3 regions of the Bacteroides parvus genome follow, and region 3 is predicted to be linked to each of the others. Evidence: riboswitches for the same ligand, from Rfam matches in the RefSeq annotation. Region 3 holds a riboswitch; each other region holds the start of a gene.

Region 1 (4,923 bases), 590 kb from region 3:
GAAGGGAATATATTACCGCCCAGTTCATCCGTAATCTCAAATCCCGAGCGGAAAGGAGCCGTATTCAGCCAGACAGAGCCGATTATCACTAAAAGTAGAGTTCCCATAATAACCGACAAATGTCTCTTAGAGAAACTCCTGATATACATAAGTTCTTTCATACAATTCAGTATTTACGAAGCAAAGATAATATTTTAATGTGACGGGGCTTTTAGATAAACGGGAATTTAATGTAACCCAAATGTAACACTTGTTTCATCATTCCGTAACAAATTAGCCTCACTTTTGTACCCAGAAAGCAGAAATGGCCTGCATCTCGGCACAACTTTTCATGTAAACATGAAAATTCTGCATTCGGTTTGCACTATTTTTGCCGATAAAAAGAAATAAAGTTTAACTTTGTGACAAGAAAATTGTTTTATTCCTGTCATACATAAACAACAAAGCAATGAACAATTACCGGATTTTAGTAGTGGACGATGAAGAAGACTTATGTGAAATTCTGAAGTTCAACCTCGAAAACGAAGGCTACGAAGTGGACACGGCGAACTCTGCCGAAGAAGCTCTGAGAATGGACATTGGCAGCTACAACCTACTACTGCTGGACGTGATGATGGGAGAAATTTCCGGCTTCAAAATGGCAAGTATGCTGAAGAAGGACAAGAAGACGGCCCAGATACCCATCATCTTCATTACCGCCAAAGATACGGAAAATGACACCGTGACTGGCTTCAACCTGGGAGCGGACGACTATATATCCAAACCCTTCTCGCTGCGCGAAGTAGCGGCACGTGTCAAAGCCGTACTGAGACGCACCCAGCAAGGAGAGACAGAGCATGCACCGGAACAGATTGTCTACAAGACGCTGGTGCTGAACGTCATCAAGAAGAAAGTCTGCATTGACGGTGAAGAGGCACCGCTCACCAAAAAAGAGTTTGAAATCTTATTGCTGCTTTTGCAGAATAAAGGACGCGTATTCTCGCGCGAGGATATACTGAACCGCATCTGGAGTGATGAAGTATATGTGCTGGACCGTACCATCGACGTAAACATCACACGCCTACGCAAGAAAATCGGAGTTTATGGCAAATGCATCGTAACACGCTTGGGATATGGATATTGTTTCGAAGCCGAATAACGACAGACACTTTCTGTCCTTCAGCCGGAAGCTTTTCCTTTCGGTCATTTCACTGTTCCTCATATTCGCCGCATGCTTCATCGCCTACCAGTATCAGCGGGAAAAGGAATATAAAGTGGAGCTACTGGACACGCAGCTGCAAGACTATAATGACAGACTACACCAGGAACTTCGTTATCTCCCCGACAGCCTATGGACTTCCATGCTGGACAGCTATATCTCCAAGCATGTAAACAAGGAACTGCGCGTCACCGTGGTAGACCTTCAAGGTAACGTATTGTTCGACAGTTCCCAGAACGGCAGCCATGAACTGGACAACCACATCAAGCGCCCCGAAGTGCAGAAGGCACTGAAAGCCGGCAAAGGCTACGACCTGCGGCGCATCTCCGAAACCACCGGCAGAACCTATTTCTATTCTGCCACCGTCTACAAAGACTGCATCATCCGCTCAGCTCTCCCCTACAACGTCAACCTGATGAACAATCTGGCTGCCGACCCACATTACATCTGGTTCACGGTCATTGTATCACTGCTGCTGATATTCATCTTTTATAAATTCACCTCCAAACTTGGCAGTGCCATCAACCACCTGCGTGAGTTTGCCAAAAGAGCCGACAAGAACGAACCCATAGACATGGACATACAAACCGCCTTCCCGCACAATGAACTTGGAGAGATTTCGCAGCACATCATACAAATATATAAGCGCCTGCGCGAAACCAAAGAGGCGCTTTACATTGAGCGCGAAAAACTCATCACCCATTTGCAGACCTCCCGCGAAGGACTGGGCGTATTCAACAGAGACAAAAAGGAGATACTGGTAAACAATCTGTTCACCCAATACGGCAATCTGATTTCAGACTCCAACCTGCAGACTACCGAAGAAATATTCTCCATCTGCGAATTCCAGAAGATAACAGATTTCATCAACAAGGCACAGAAACGCCCTTCCTATAACGAAGAACGAAGAATGTCCGTTCACATCAACAAGAACGGACGCATCTTCATCGTGGAGTGCATCATCTTCCAAGACCTCAGCTTTGAGATTTCCATCAACGACATCACCCAGGAAGAGGAGCAGATACAGCTAAAACGGCAATTGACCCAAAACATCGCCCATGAGCTGAAAACCCCCGTAAGCAGCATACAAGGCTATCTGGAAACCATCGTGAACAACGAGAACATCGCGCCCGAAAAGATGCAAATCTTCATGGAACGCTGCTACGCGCAAAGCAACCGCCTGAGCCGCCTGCTGCGCGACATATCCGTACTGACCCGCATGGACGAAGCCGCCAACATGATCGATATGGAAAAGGTGGACATCAGCATGCTGGTTTCAAACATCGTCAACGAAGTGTCCCTGGAACTGGAACAGAAGCAAATCACCGTTGTCAATTCCCTAAAATCGAAGATACAGTTGCGGGGCAACTACTCTCTACTCTACTCCATCTTCCGCAATCTCATGGACAACGCCATCGCTTATGCCGGCACCAACATACACATCAACATCAGTTGTTTCCGCGAAGACGAGAATTACTACTATTTCAGTTTTGCCGATACCGGCATCGGCGTTTCTCCCGAACATCTGAACCGTTTGTTCGAACGCTTCTACCGTGTAGACAAAGGACGCTCGCGCAAGTTGGGCGGCACCGGCTTGGGGCTCGCCATAGTGAAGAATGCAGTCCTTATTCACGGAGGCACCATCTCTGCCAAAAACAACCAAGGCGGAGGGCTGGAGTTTGTATTCACACTGGCAAAAGAGAGATAACAGCCCGTTTTACCACACCAAACAAAATGCTTTGCATACCTCTGGAGAAGGTTCTTGTGGCAAGTGTGGCTTGTATTGGTATCTTTTCACCTTACCGACATGACGGATTGCTTAAATCGCCTTAAGTCACTATCAATCAGAGAGTAATTTTGCCAACCTATTGCCATGCTTTTGGCAAACTTTTGCCATGCCTATGGCAAAGTTTTGCCAACGCGGTGACAAAGTCTTGCCAAGAGGATGGCAAAACCTTGCCAATTTGTCGGCAAAAAGAAAGAGAGCGGGGAAGAAAATTTATCACTCATAGAATTGTTTTCTCAAAAAGAATCCGTATCTTTGTCATGCATTGGTTCGCTCCCCCTCTTCTGGGAAAGCGATTAAAAGGGAATCAGGTGTAAATCCTGGACAGTCCCGCTGCTGTAAGTTTCGTGCAACGTTGCAGACAATTACTCTATGCCACTGGAATATTCTTCCGGGAAGGCGCCTGCAACAGAAACAAGTCAGAAGACCTGCCATGCATACTTTATCATTGCTTTCGAGGAAAAAGCGTTGAGTCTAATGAGCCGGACAAACCGTCCATCATTTCATTCATCAAACCTAATTCAGAGAAAGTAAAGAAGGTAATAAACTCTGCCAAGTTTATTTGATGATGTCCGGCCGAAGTGATTTCGTCCGGACATTTACATTACAAAAAGTCATATTTAAATTGATTATTACATAGATTTTACCTAAATTCGGCACATTAAACCGAAATAATCGGTTTATCCGTTAACCTATTGTCAAATTATTAAAGATACAGAGTCTATGGAATTACCATTTGCCGAAGCATGGAAAATAAAAATGGTGGAACCTATCCGTAAAAGTACCCGCCAGGAACGCGAACAATGGCTGAAAGAAGCCCACTACAACGTATTCCAACTCAAATCGGAACAAGTTTATATCGACCTCATCACCGACTCGGGCACCGGCGCCATGAGCGACCGCCAATGGGCAGGCATGATGCTGGGCGACGAAAGCTATGCCGGAGCCACCTCATTCTTCAGACTGAAGGAAGTCATCACCCGCCTCACCGGATTTGGATACATTATCCCCACCCACCAGGGACGCGCTGCCGAAAATGTACTCTTCTCCTACCTGGTGCACGAGGGCGACATTGTGCCGGGAAACTCCCATTTCGACACCACCAAAGGACATATCGAGGGACGCCGGGCACTGGCTCTGGACTGCACCATAGACGAAGCCAAACAGACACAGCTGGAAATTCCCTTCAAAGGCAATGTAGACCCTAAAAAACTGGAAAAAGCATTACAGGAACATAGCGAACGGATACCGTTCGTCATCGTCACCATAACCAACAACACCGCAGGCGGCCAGCCGGTTTCCATGCAGAACCTGCGCGAAGTCCGCGCCATTGCCGACAAGTACGGCAAGCCCGTTCTCTTTGACTCGGCACGCTTTGCGGAAAATGCCTACTTCATCAAAATGAGAGAAGAAGGTTACCGCAACAAGAGCATAAAGGAAATTACCCGCGAGATGTTTGACCTTGCCGACGGCATGACGATGAGTGCCAAAAAAGACGGTATTGTCAACATGGGCGGATTCATAGCCACCCGCCGGAAAGACTGGTATGAAGGTGCCAAAGGCTTCTGCGTGCAATTCGAAGGCTACCTCACTTACGGCGGCATGAACGGACGTGACATGAACGCCCTTGCCATCGGCCTGGATGAAAATACTGAATTTGACAATCTGGAAACCCGCATTCACCAGGTGGGCTATCTAGCCATGAAACTGGATGAGTACGGGATACCTTACCAACGTCCCGCAGGCGGCCATGCCATATTTGTGGATGCCCCCAAAGTGCTGACACACGTGCCCAAAGAAGAGTTTCCGGCACAGACACTGACCGCCGAACTCTATCTAGAAGCAGGCATACGCGGTTGTGAAATCGGCTATCTGCTGGCAGACCGCGACCCGGTGACCCGCGAAAACCGCTTCAACGGCTTGGATTTGCTCCGGCTTG
Region 2 (4,923 bases), 820 kb from region 3:
CAGGATCTATCATCTGCAATGAATAGCCAACATCGCCATAATTGCCCCATGAAATCAAAAAGACTTTATCATCCTCTTCAATCAAAGCATTGGGGTTCAAACCTACCGTCAACTGCTCTTTCAGCTTGAAAGTGCGCAAATCTATCACCTTTACGTCAGTGTGCCGAGTGCTCCAATCAGCAGTACAGCTATTCGCCACATACAGCATATCCTCGCAGATTGCCACACCTTCCAGATTGTCACCAAGTCCGGTCAATTTATCCACTACCTCCAACGTTTTCGCATTGATTTTAGCCACAGCCCCTCCGTAGAAGGAAGCATAGATATATCCATCCTCAGCGTCTATATAGCGAATACCAGCACTGAGGTCATTATCATCTACAAACGAAACACGTTTCAACTCCACACCTGCAGCATTCAGCTTGGTCAGATAATTGGAACCGCTTACAGCTATATATATTTCATCTTCATACTCAATCATGCTCTGACCAAGGTCACCCAACTTGGCATTGTTTTGGGTCTTGTAGATATCATTGATAAAATCCGCATCCTTATTGGGTGCATAAAAAGCAAGTCCTGCATTGTTGGCTCCTTGAGAGCCTTCGTTCAGAATATAGACACGCGTCTGCGGCAGTGTCACCTTCGACCCGCCGTCATCCAGAGAATCGTCATCGTCGTCACTACAAGATGCCAAAGAGGCACCCAAAGCAAGCATGCAGAGCATACCGAATAATAAACTTCTTACTTTCATAATTACAGTTGTTATTGTTTATAATTAGTTTTTATTGTTCATAAATAGATTATTCAAAACTTGAAAGTACCCGTCAACCGCCACGAACGGCCCGGCATAGGATAATATTTTATCACGTCATACTGCTCATCGGTCAGATTTATAATCTCGGCCTGCAACAGAAGCCGGCAACCGCCCAAAACAAACTCATGAGAGAGGCTCATCGTATGCTCCAGATAGCCCTCAATCTCATTTTCCGGAATGTTCTGCGACAAATAGTAACGCTTTCCCACTCCTACCGCCGAGTAGCCCACATTCACCCACGGCGTTTCTACAATGGCGGACGCGTTTCCGCTATGAAGAGGAGTATAAGGCAATTGGTCCTTATAGTTCTTCGCGTCGGAATCGGTCAGGTCAATGGCCTTTTGCCATGTATATCCGCCCGACATAATCAGTCTTATTTTCTCCGTCAATGGAACGGTTGCCGCCAAAGTGGCATCCACACCTGCGGCATGCACCTTGCCGTAGTTCGCCATCTTCCACGCATAGGTGGTGGGAAAAGCCACAATCTTATCCGTCACATTATTATAGTAACCGTCAAGCGTAACGGAGATATAATCGAACACAGACAATCCGGATTTGCTCCATGTGATACCGACATTATATTCGTCTGCCTTCTCGGGTCGCAGATTGCGGTTGCCCAGCCGGTAATAATAGAGGTCGTTGAAAGTGGGCAGACGGAACGTACTCTTATACATCAACCGGAAATACAGCGACTCGTCCTGCCAAGGCTGCATACTGACTGATAAAGAGGGGGCAAAACGATGGAAGTCATCGGGGACCGTACCTTTCTCGGCATGCTCCGAAGTGGCGGTATGCACCAGCGAGGTCGTGGCCGTGAGCCATCCTTGCCGGTAGCGTGCATTGAAGGCACTGATGGAAGTATATCTTGTGGGGAAAGGACATTCCGGCAAACTGTTGCGCAACTTGTTTATCACCCCGTCCTGCGCCAACGAAAGGGTCAAAGCTTCCAAAGGACGGTAGAGAACGGTCGCGGAAATATAATATTCGTCTTGCCGGTGATTTTCCCGATAATATCCGTTGGTATATTCCTTACCCTCATCCTTATATTTGTTCCAGCCATGATTATACTTTGCTTGTGCCTGCAGACTCCATCGGGGCGAAAAATGCTTCCTATAACGTGCCTGCACAAAAGTATTCTCATCCCAAAGCGTTTCATCGGAAAGGGGATTATAGAGCGTAACCGCCCCTGGAAGTCCCCGACGGGAATAGAAGTAGTAACCCTTCACATCCAGTTCACTGTCATCCTTGAAAGTATGATAAAGGGTAGCTTCGCCCTGCCAGGAATAGATGCCGGTGTTATTACGTTTCTCTTCCGTCACGTATTTTCCATTGACCAGCGTGAAAGGGTAATTACCGTCCGCCCTCATATAAGCGGCATCTACCGCCACGCGTGTACGGCTGCCCAGTTTCTGCCACCAGCGCAACGAGGGGCTGACCATGCCGAACGACCCTCCGCGCACCCGTGCCTGAAAAGCGGCATTGCGCCCGTCATCAAAATGAGGTTTTTCCGTCTCTATGCCCAGCACACCGGCCGACGCATACAAGCGGGCGGACTGCAACAAGTCCTCCGACTGCCCGATGGCGAGCGAAAGCATGGAAACATTGTCCAGCGAAAAACGCCCGATATCTATCTGCCCTGCCTGACAATTGCTCACCGCCACCCCGTCATAACTGACAGCTGTATGGGCTGCTCCCATATTGCGTATGGAAACCGTTTTCAGTCCTCCAATGCCTCCATAGTCCTTTACATTGGCTCCGGCAAAACGGCGCACAGCATCTGCCATATTCTGTATTCCCAGCTGGCTGATATCCTGCCGTGACATCGTCTGTATGGGTACGGCAGAAGTCACTTTATTGGGCGACCTGCGTGCTGTCACTGTCACTTTCTCTATCTGATGCACTTTCCCTGTAATCGTATCTCCTCCCACCTCCTGGGCAGAGAGCCGGAATATACTTGCACCCACTGAAACAGCACAGACCAGTAGTACCTTAGTCCTTCCTGACATAGAATAAATGAAGATTATCTTAAACCATTTGCGCACTGCCCACTTTCCTCGAATGGACAATTTTTCGACTTTGTTTTGCAGGTCTTCTGACTCGTTCCCGGTACATCGCCTTCCCGTTCTTTCCGAAGAACAGTGGCACAAGTATGATACACCGAGCATGGAACTCACAGCAGCGGGACTGTTCGGGACTTTCACCCGATTCCCTTTTCATCCGCTTCTCCGGATAGAGAACGCGGAACAAAACGTGGACAAAGATAGGATAAATAAAAGAAGTTTCAGTAAACAATAAAACGAATATTACCGTTTTAACAGTCATTTTTCTAACTTTGTAACATAATAACCCAAAAATTGAGTTGCCATGAAATATAAGTTATTGGTTCTTGATGTAGATGGGACGCTACTCAATGATGAAAGAGAAATCAGTAAAAGGACATTAGCCGCTCTGCTAAAGGTCCAGCAGATGGGAGTGCGCATAGTTTTGGCATCCGGTAGGCCGACTTATGGACTGATGCCACTGGCCAAAACCCTCGAACTCGGCAATTATGGAGGGGTTGTTCTCTCCTATAACGGTTGCCAGATAATAAAAGCACAGAACGGAGAAATATTGTTTGAACGACGCATCAATCCGGAAATGCTGCCTTATCTGGAAAAGAAAGCCCGCAAGAACGGCTTTGCCATCTTCACCTACCACGATGATACCCTCATTACGGATAGTCCGGACAATGAATATATAAAGAATGAAGCCCTGCTAAACAATTTGAAGATAATCAGGGAAGATGAATTCTCTACTGCCATAGACTTCGCGCCTTGCAAGTGCATGCTGGTGAGTGACAAGGAAAAAGCTCTGATAGGGCTGGAACAACATTGGGAAAAACGCCTGGCAGGTACTCTGGATGCTTTCCGTTCCGAGCCTTACTTTTTAGAGGTGGTGCCCTGCGGAGTCAATAAAGCGAATACGTTAGGCGCCCTATTAGAGCATTTGGGAGTAACACGGGAAGAAGTCATTGCCGTTGGAGATGGCGTATGCGATGTGACCATGCTCCAATTGGCCGGCATGGGGGTAGCTATGGGACATTCACAAGATTCTGTAAAGGTCTGTGCAGACTATGTGACCGCATCGAATGAAGAAGATGGAGTGGCCCTGGCCGTAGAAAAACTAATATTGGCAGAAGTGCGTGCAGCAGAGGTGCCTCTTGATTTACTGAACGAACGGGCACGACACGCATTGATGGGAAACTTGGGCATTCAATACACATACGCTTCGGATGAGCGCGTAGAAGCAACCATGCCGGTCGACTACCGTACCCGCCAACCCTTCGGCATTCTGCATGGCGGTGCCACCCTTGCCTTGGCAGAAACCGTTGCCGGGCTCGGCTCCATGATTATCTGCGAACCTGATGAGATTGTCGTGGGAATGCAAGTCAGCGGAAATCATATTTCTTCTGCACACGAAGGAGATACCGTAAGGGCAGTAGGCACTATCCTGCACAAAGGACGCTCATCCCATATATGGAATGTGGACGTATTTACTTCCACCAATAAACTGGTTTCCTCTATACGGGTAGTGAATAGTGTGATAAAGAAAAGATAAAATAATAAAAAAACGATACAGACACATAACAAATCCAAGTTGTAAAACTATTTATTATATTGAGATATGTCAATATGGAGCAAGCTTATAGGAATCAAGAAAACCGAGGATAGAAACAATATCATCGGCTATAAAACCACCTCTGTACCATATAATGCCTACAATTATGCCATAGTAGATGTTGAAATAGGCTTGAAAGACCACAGAATCCATGATATAGGAGCCCTCAAGCATGATGACACGACATTTCATAAAACCTCAAAAGAAGAACTATTCATTTTCTTAAACGACATAGACTACATCTGCGGACACAATATCGTTCACCATGATGCTAAATACCTGTTTACGGACAAAATTTGCCGCTGGATTTTAGTTGATACACTTTATGTTTCGCCTTTACTGTTCCCTGAACACCCTTACCACAGGCTTGTGAAAGATGATAAACTGATGAGCGAACAGATGAACAATCCGGTGAACGATTGCAAGAAAGCAAAAGACTTATTACTGGATGA
Region 3 (4,923 bases):
TTCCGTTCGGTTCCGTCAGTTGCTTGATGACACCGGGAGACGGCATGAAGTTGTTTTCCGTATCTTCGGCACAGATGCGGCACTCTATGGCATGACCGCGCTGGAACAGGTCCTCCTGCTTGAGGTGCAACACCTCGTCGTTGGCAATACGGATTTGCTCTTTCACCAGGTCTACGCCTACCACCTCTTCCGTGATGGGGTGCTCCACTTGCAGGCGCGTATTCATTTCGAGGAAATAGAAACGGCGGTTCTTGTCTACCAGAAACTCGATGGTACCTGCACCGGAGTAGTTCACTGCCTTTGCTGCAGCAACCGCCTTCTCTCCCATTTCCCGGCGCAATTCCGGCGTAAGGAAGGGTGACGGGCTTTCTTCTACCACCTTCTGGTTGCGGCGTTGCACGGAGCATTCGCGGTCGAAAAGGTGGATAACGTTGCCGTGGTTGTCGCCCAATATCTGGAACTCGATGTGATGCGGTTCTTCCACGAACTTCTCCAGATAGACCGTGTCGTCTCCAAAGGAGGACATGGACTCGGAGCGTGCCGTGTTGTAGGCTTCCACCACTTCGCTCTCGTTATGGATAAGGCGCATACCTTTACCACCGCCACCCATAGACGCCTTCAGCATCACGGGGTAGCCTATCTCGTTGCAGATACGCACGGCTTCTTCGGCACTCTGCAAAGGTTGTTCCGTTCCGGGAACCACGGGTACGCCTGCCGCAATCATTCGCTTGCGGGCAGCTATCTTGTCGCCCATCGCCTCCATCGTCTCGGCGGCGGGACCGATAAAGATAATCCCTTCCTCCTTGCAACGGCGTGCAAACTCCGAGTTCTCCGACAAAAAGCCGTAACCCGGATGGATGGCATCGGCACCGCATCGCTTTGCCGTGGCAATCACTTTTTCAATATTCAGATAACTCTCTTTTGCCACGGCCGGTCCTATCGGATAAGCCTCATCGGCATATGCCACATGATGAGAAGTACGGTCGGCATCGGAAAAGACGGCAACCGTAAGCAGTCCCATCTCCCGGCACGAACGCATGACGCGCAAGGCAATCTCACCTCTGTTGGCAATCAATACTTTCTTAATCATTTTACTTTTTCTTTAATATATAAAGGATATATATAGTCACACCACAATGCGGACATACCTTTAACAAAGGCATTCCATTTCTTGTTTAAATGTTCAACTAATATCTTCGTACTGTCTTCCTAACCCACGAGCAAAGGCAGCCTTTAATGAATGGCAGGTCTTCTGACTGACTCCTAATCCTGAAGCCTTCCCGATATTTCAATGCATATCAGTGGCAAGGGTGTTTTTCATGATATAAACGGAGCTTCACAGCAGCGGGACTGTCCGGGATTTACACCCGATTCCCTTTTAATCCAGATGATGGAAACATGCATCCGGAACCAATTCGCGGGCAAAGATAAGAAAAATTATCAGGAGTATTCGCAAACCTAATAGTTTTTGTTATCTTTGTCCCAGTTTTGGTTTCACCTCTCCCGGTTCTGTTGGAGATGAGTGATGAAAAAGGGAATTAGGTGCAAATCCTGAACAGACCCGCTGCTGTAAGTCCTTCCAAAATCTTTGAATATTCTACAAGCCACTGTCCGCCCGGCGGATGGGAAGGCATTCAAAGAGGGATAAGTCAGAAGACCTGCCAAGACAACATAGTTTTAGTGCTTTCGGGGAATAAAGCAACAAAACATTGAGTCGAGGCATTCTTTATCCATATAAAGGAATCTTTCTCTTTGTTCATTTTTCCTTGAGGGCAAGTTACGAACGCTTATAAGGAACTGAAATGAGATTCATCACAGGACTGCTATTTACATTTATCTGCCTGCTTCCTGCAGGTAGTATGGCACAAAATAAGGTCACCTTATCCGGAAAAGTCATAGACCAGCACGGGACACCGATAGCCCAAGCCACCATCGCTGTGGAAAACACCACCTCCGGCACCTATACGGACGACCGGGGGAAGTATTCACTGCAAGTCGCTCCGGGTAAACATACCTTCATCGTCTCCTTCCTGGGCTACCAAACCGTGAAACAATCCCTCGACATCCGGCAGGATAAAAAACAGAACTTTACATTGCAGGAAAGTACCGTAACGCTAAGCTCTGTCGAGGTTTACGGAAAGACCCAAACGCAGAAAGTGAAGGAAGGGGCCTTTGCTGTCAATGCACTCGACATCAAGCCGATAGTAAACTCTCTGAATAACCTCAACGACCTGGTGAACCGTACAACGGGCATTAAGGTGAGAGAGGAAGGCGGAGTTGGCTCGGACTTCGACCTCTCCATCAACGGAATGTCCGGTAATTCCATACGTTATTTTCTGGACGGAATACCATTGGACACAAAAGGCAGCGGCGTTTCATTGGCAAATCTGCCGGTCAATATCATCGACCGGATTGAAATTTATAAAGGAGTAGTACCTGCCAGTCTGGGTACAGATGCATTGGGAGGCGCCATCAATATCATTACGAAGCAAGAGAAGAAGAACTATCTGGATGTCTCCTACGGTATCGGTTCCTTCCATACCCACAAGGCAGACTTGAATGCCCAGTTTGTAGAGCCTCGAACCGGACTGATCATTAAACCTACCTTTGGGGTCAATTACTCCAAAAACGATTATATGATGAGAGATGTCGAAGTCTGGGATGAAGACAGCCGCAAATACATTCTGACTGACCGTAGACGCTTCCATGATGACTATTTTTCACTGTTCGGACAAATGGAAATCGGCTTTGCCAATAAGTCCTGGGCAGATGCTTTTTTTGTTTCCGCCTCTTACTCCAAAGTAGACAAGGAGTTGCAGACAGGCTCTGTACAGAGTAAGGTATATGGAATGGCAGAAAGAGGCTCCGATGCATGGAACATTTCAGCCCGCTATCAAAAGCATAATTTCATTTGGAAGAACATGCAGCTGAATGCCGCACTCTCGCACACTTGGGACCATTCATTGACCACAGATACAGCCTACCGTAAGTATGACTGGAACGGAGATTATATCGTAAGCTCACGTAACGAAATCACAGGACGGGGCCGTTCGATGCGCCATTACAAACGTCCCCTGACCATTGGCCGCGCCAATCTGGACTATCGGTTGAACAACCATCACTCCCTCAACCTAAACTATCTATTAAGCCGCATCGGCAATGACCGCTATGATGAAGCGGATACTGATTTTGAAGCCTCCAATGATATTCTGGCAAAACATGTGACAGGCTTCTCCTACAATCAGTCCCTTCTCGAAGAAAAAATGAGCAATACCTTTTTTGTAAAGAACTACATCAACCACCTGAATATCCGGCAAACGGATTTATCCAGCATCACCGGGTCGAAGGATGTAAAAGGGACAATAACCAAAAAGTATTGGGGCTACGGTATCGGTTCACGCTACACAGCCATAGAACCTTTATCCATTAAAATTTCCTATGAGCACAGCGTCCGGCTGCCCCTTGCCCGCGAATTATTGGGAAACGGTACCACCATATATGCCAATGTAGCCTTGAAACCCGAAAGCAGCGACAACATCAATCTGGGTATCTTCGGCACATGGCATCCTGCCCCCGGCCATACACTTTATTATGAAGCAAACGGTTTCCTGCGCTATGTGGACGACTATATCCAAGCCACCGTAGAAACCAAAGAAGGTATGATGCAATATAAGAATGTTCCGGCTGTACATATCAAGGGCATAGAAGGAGAAGTACGTTACGACTGGCAAAGCAAGTTACAGCTTGCCACCAATGTCAGTTTTCAAGAGGCACGCGACCAGAACAGATACAAGACTGACGGGAAGCCTTCGGCAACTTACAACAACCGGGTACCCAACCGCCCCTGGCTCTTCGGAAGTGCAGAAGCAAGCTATCTTTTCCACAATGTGGTTCTGCCCGAAAGCAAATTACGGCTGAGTTGCAGTTATCAGTGGGTGCACTGGTTTTTCCTGACATGGGAGGCCTATGGCTCTCGCGAAAGCAAGGCACGCATCCCGGCACAACACATTTGCAATGCCGACATCACCTATTCATGGAAACGAGGACGATACAATATTTCGCTGGAATGCTCGAACCTACTCGACAAATTGGCCTATGATAACTATAAACTGCAAAAGCCCGGACGAGCATTCTTCGCCAAATTCAGATTATTCATCAACTAACTAATTTTATTTAAAATGAAACGACTAAATCTTTTATCCGGTATCCTTATGGCCGTAGCCATGACCTTATCATTCAGTGCATGTTCCGACAACAACGATCCAGACCCCACCCCGGATCCAGACCCGCAACCGGAACTTTCCGATTATCACTTTGATATTTTTATGACTATCGGCAAACACGGTGGTATGAACCAGGGTGACGGTACCATTGTAAAAAGTGTAAACAGCCTTACGGCAGATATGGGAGTCATTGACATAAAGAATGACGGCGTTGAGTTCAGAAGTGAAAACAACACTTATTCCATGGAAGCCATTGTCAAAGGGAAATACTATTATCAAGTGCCAAACTCAAACGACCGATTTACTAAATTGCAGGTAACCGGTAATTCCATCAAAATAGTCCAAGAACAAACATTTGTACAGAATACCTTCAAAGTACGCGGCTACACACATGCCTGGCTGGATGACCATACCCTGATTATCATGGCAGCCAATGGTAATGCGGACAAAGTTATCTGGACCAAGCTGAATGCTGACGACATGCGTATCCTTGCCGAAGGAACACTGGACCTTCCTTTGCCAGAAGGAGCAAAAGTATTCACAGCTTCCGGCATTCTGACCTACAACGAAAAGGCCGGTAAATTATATTACTTCTACTTCGGTAAAGACAAATCAGGCAGAGGTGGAAAGGCAACCTCAAACTTCCTGACAGCAGTTATCAATCCCTCGGACATGAAAGTGGAAAGTAACAAGGTCAATA

Evidence for each region. Region 3 has a riboswitch for cobalamin ahead of JXR92_RS12230 (TonB-dependent receptor). Riboswitches for the same ligand answer to the same signal wherever they lie in the genome.
Region 1: it holds a riboswitch for cobalamin, as region 3 does, so the genes downstream of both, JXR92_RS09705 (tryptophanase) here and JXR92_RS12230 (TonB-dependent receptor) in region 3, are expected to answer to the same signal.
Region 2: it holds a riboswitch for cobalamin, as region 3 does, so the genes downstream of both, JXR92_RS15810 (TonB-dependent receptor plug domain-containing protein) here and JXR92_RS12230 (TonB-dependent receptor) in region 3, are expected to answer to the same signal.

What each region holds. Positions count from the first base shown of each region.
Region 1 is NZ_CP084680.1:2,424,526-2,429,448, reverse strand. Features, by position in the region: gene JXR92_RS09720 (hypothetical protein) at 1-161, opposite strand, end outside; gene JXR92_RS09715 (response regulator transcription factor) at 449-1,138, shown strand; gene JXR92_RS09710 (sensor histidine kinase) at 1,113-2,906, shown strand; cobalamin riboswitch at 3,233-3,434, shown strand; gene JXR92_RS09705 (tryptophanase) at 3,708-4,923, shown strand, end outside.
Region 2 is NZ_CP084680.1:3,839,134-3,844,056, forward strand. Features, by position in the region: gene JXR92_RS15805 (YncE family protein) at 1-751, opposite strand, end outside; gene JXR92_RS15810 (TonB-dependent receptor plug domain-containing protein) at 805-2,820, opposite strand; cobalamin riboswitch at 2,880-3,078, opposite strand; gene JXR92_RS15815 (Cof-type HAD-IIB family hydrolase) at 3,179-4,411, shown strand; gene JXR92_RS15820 (RecQ family ATP-dependent DNA helicase) at 4,478-4,923, shown strand, end outside.
Region 3 is NZ_CP084680.1:3,015,793-3,020,715, reverse strand. Features, by position in the region: gene accC (acetyl-CoA carboxylase biotin carboxylase subunit) at 1-1,090, opposite strand, end outside; cobalamin riboswitch at 1,226-1,430, opposite strand; cobalamin riboswitch at 1,473-1,680, shown strand; gene JXR92_RS12230 (TonB-dependent receptor) at 1,803-4,163, shown strand; gene JXR92_RS12225 (hypothetical protein) at 4,179-4,923, shown strand, end outside.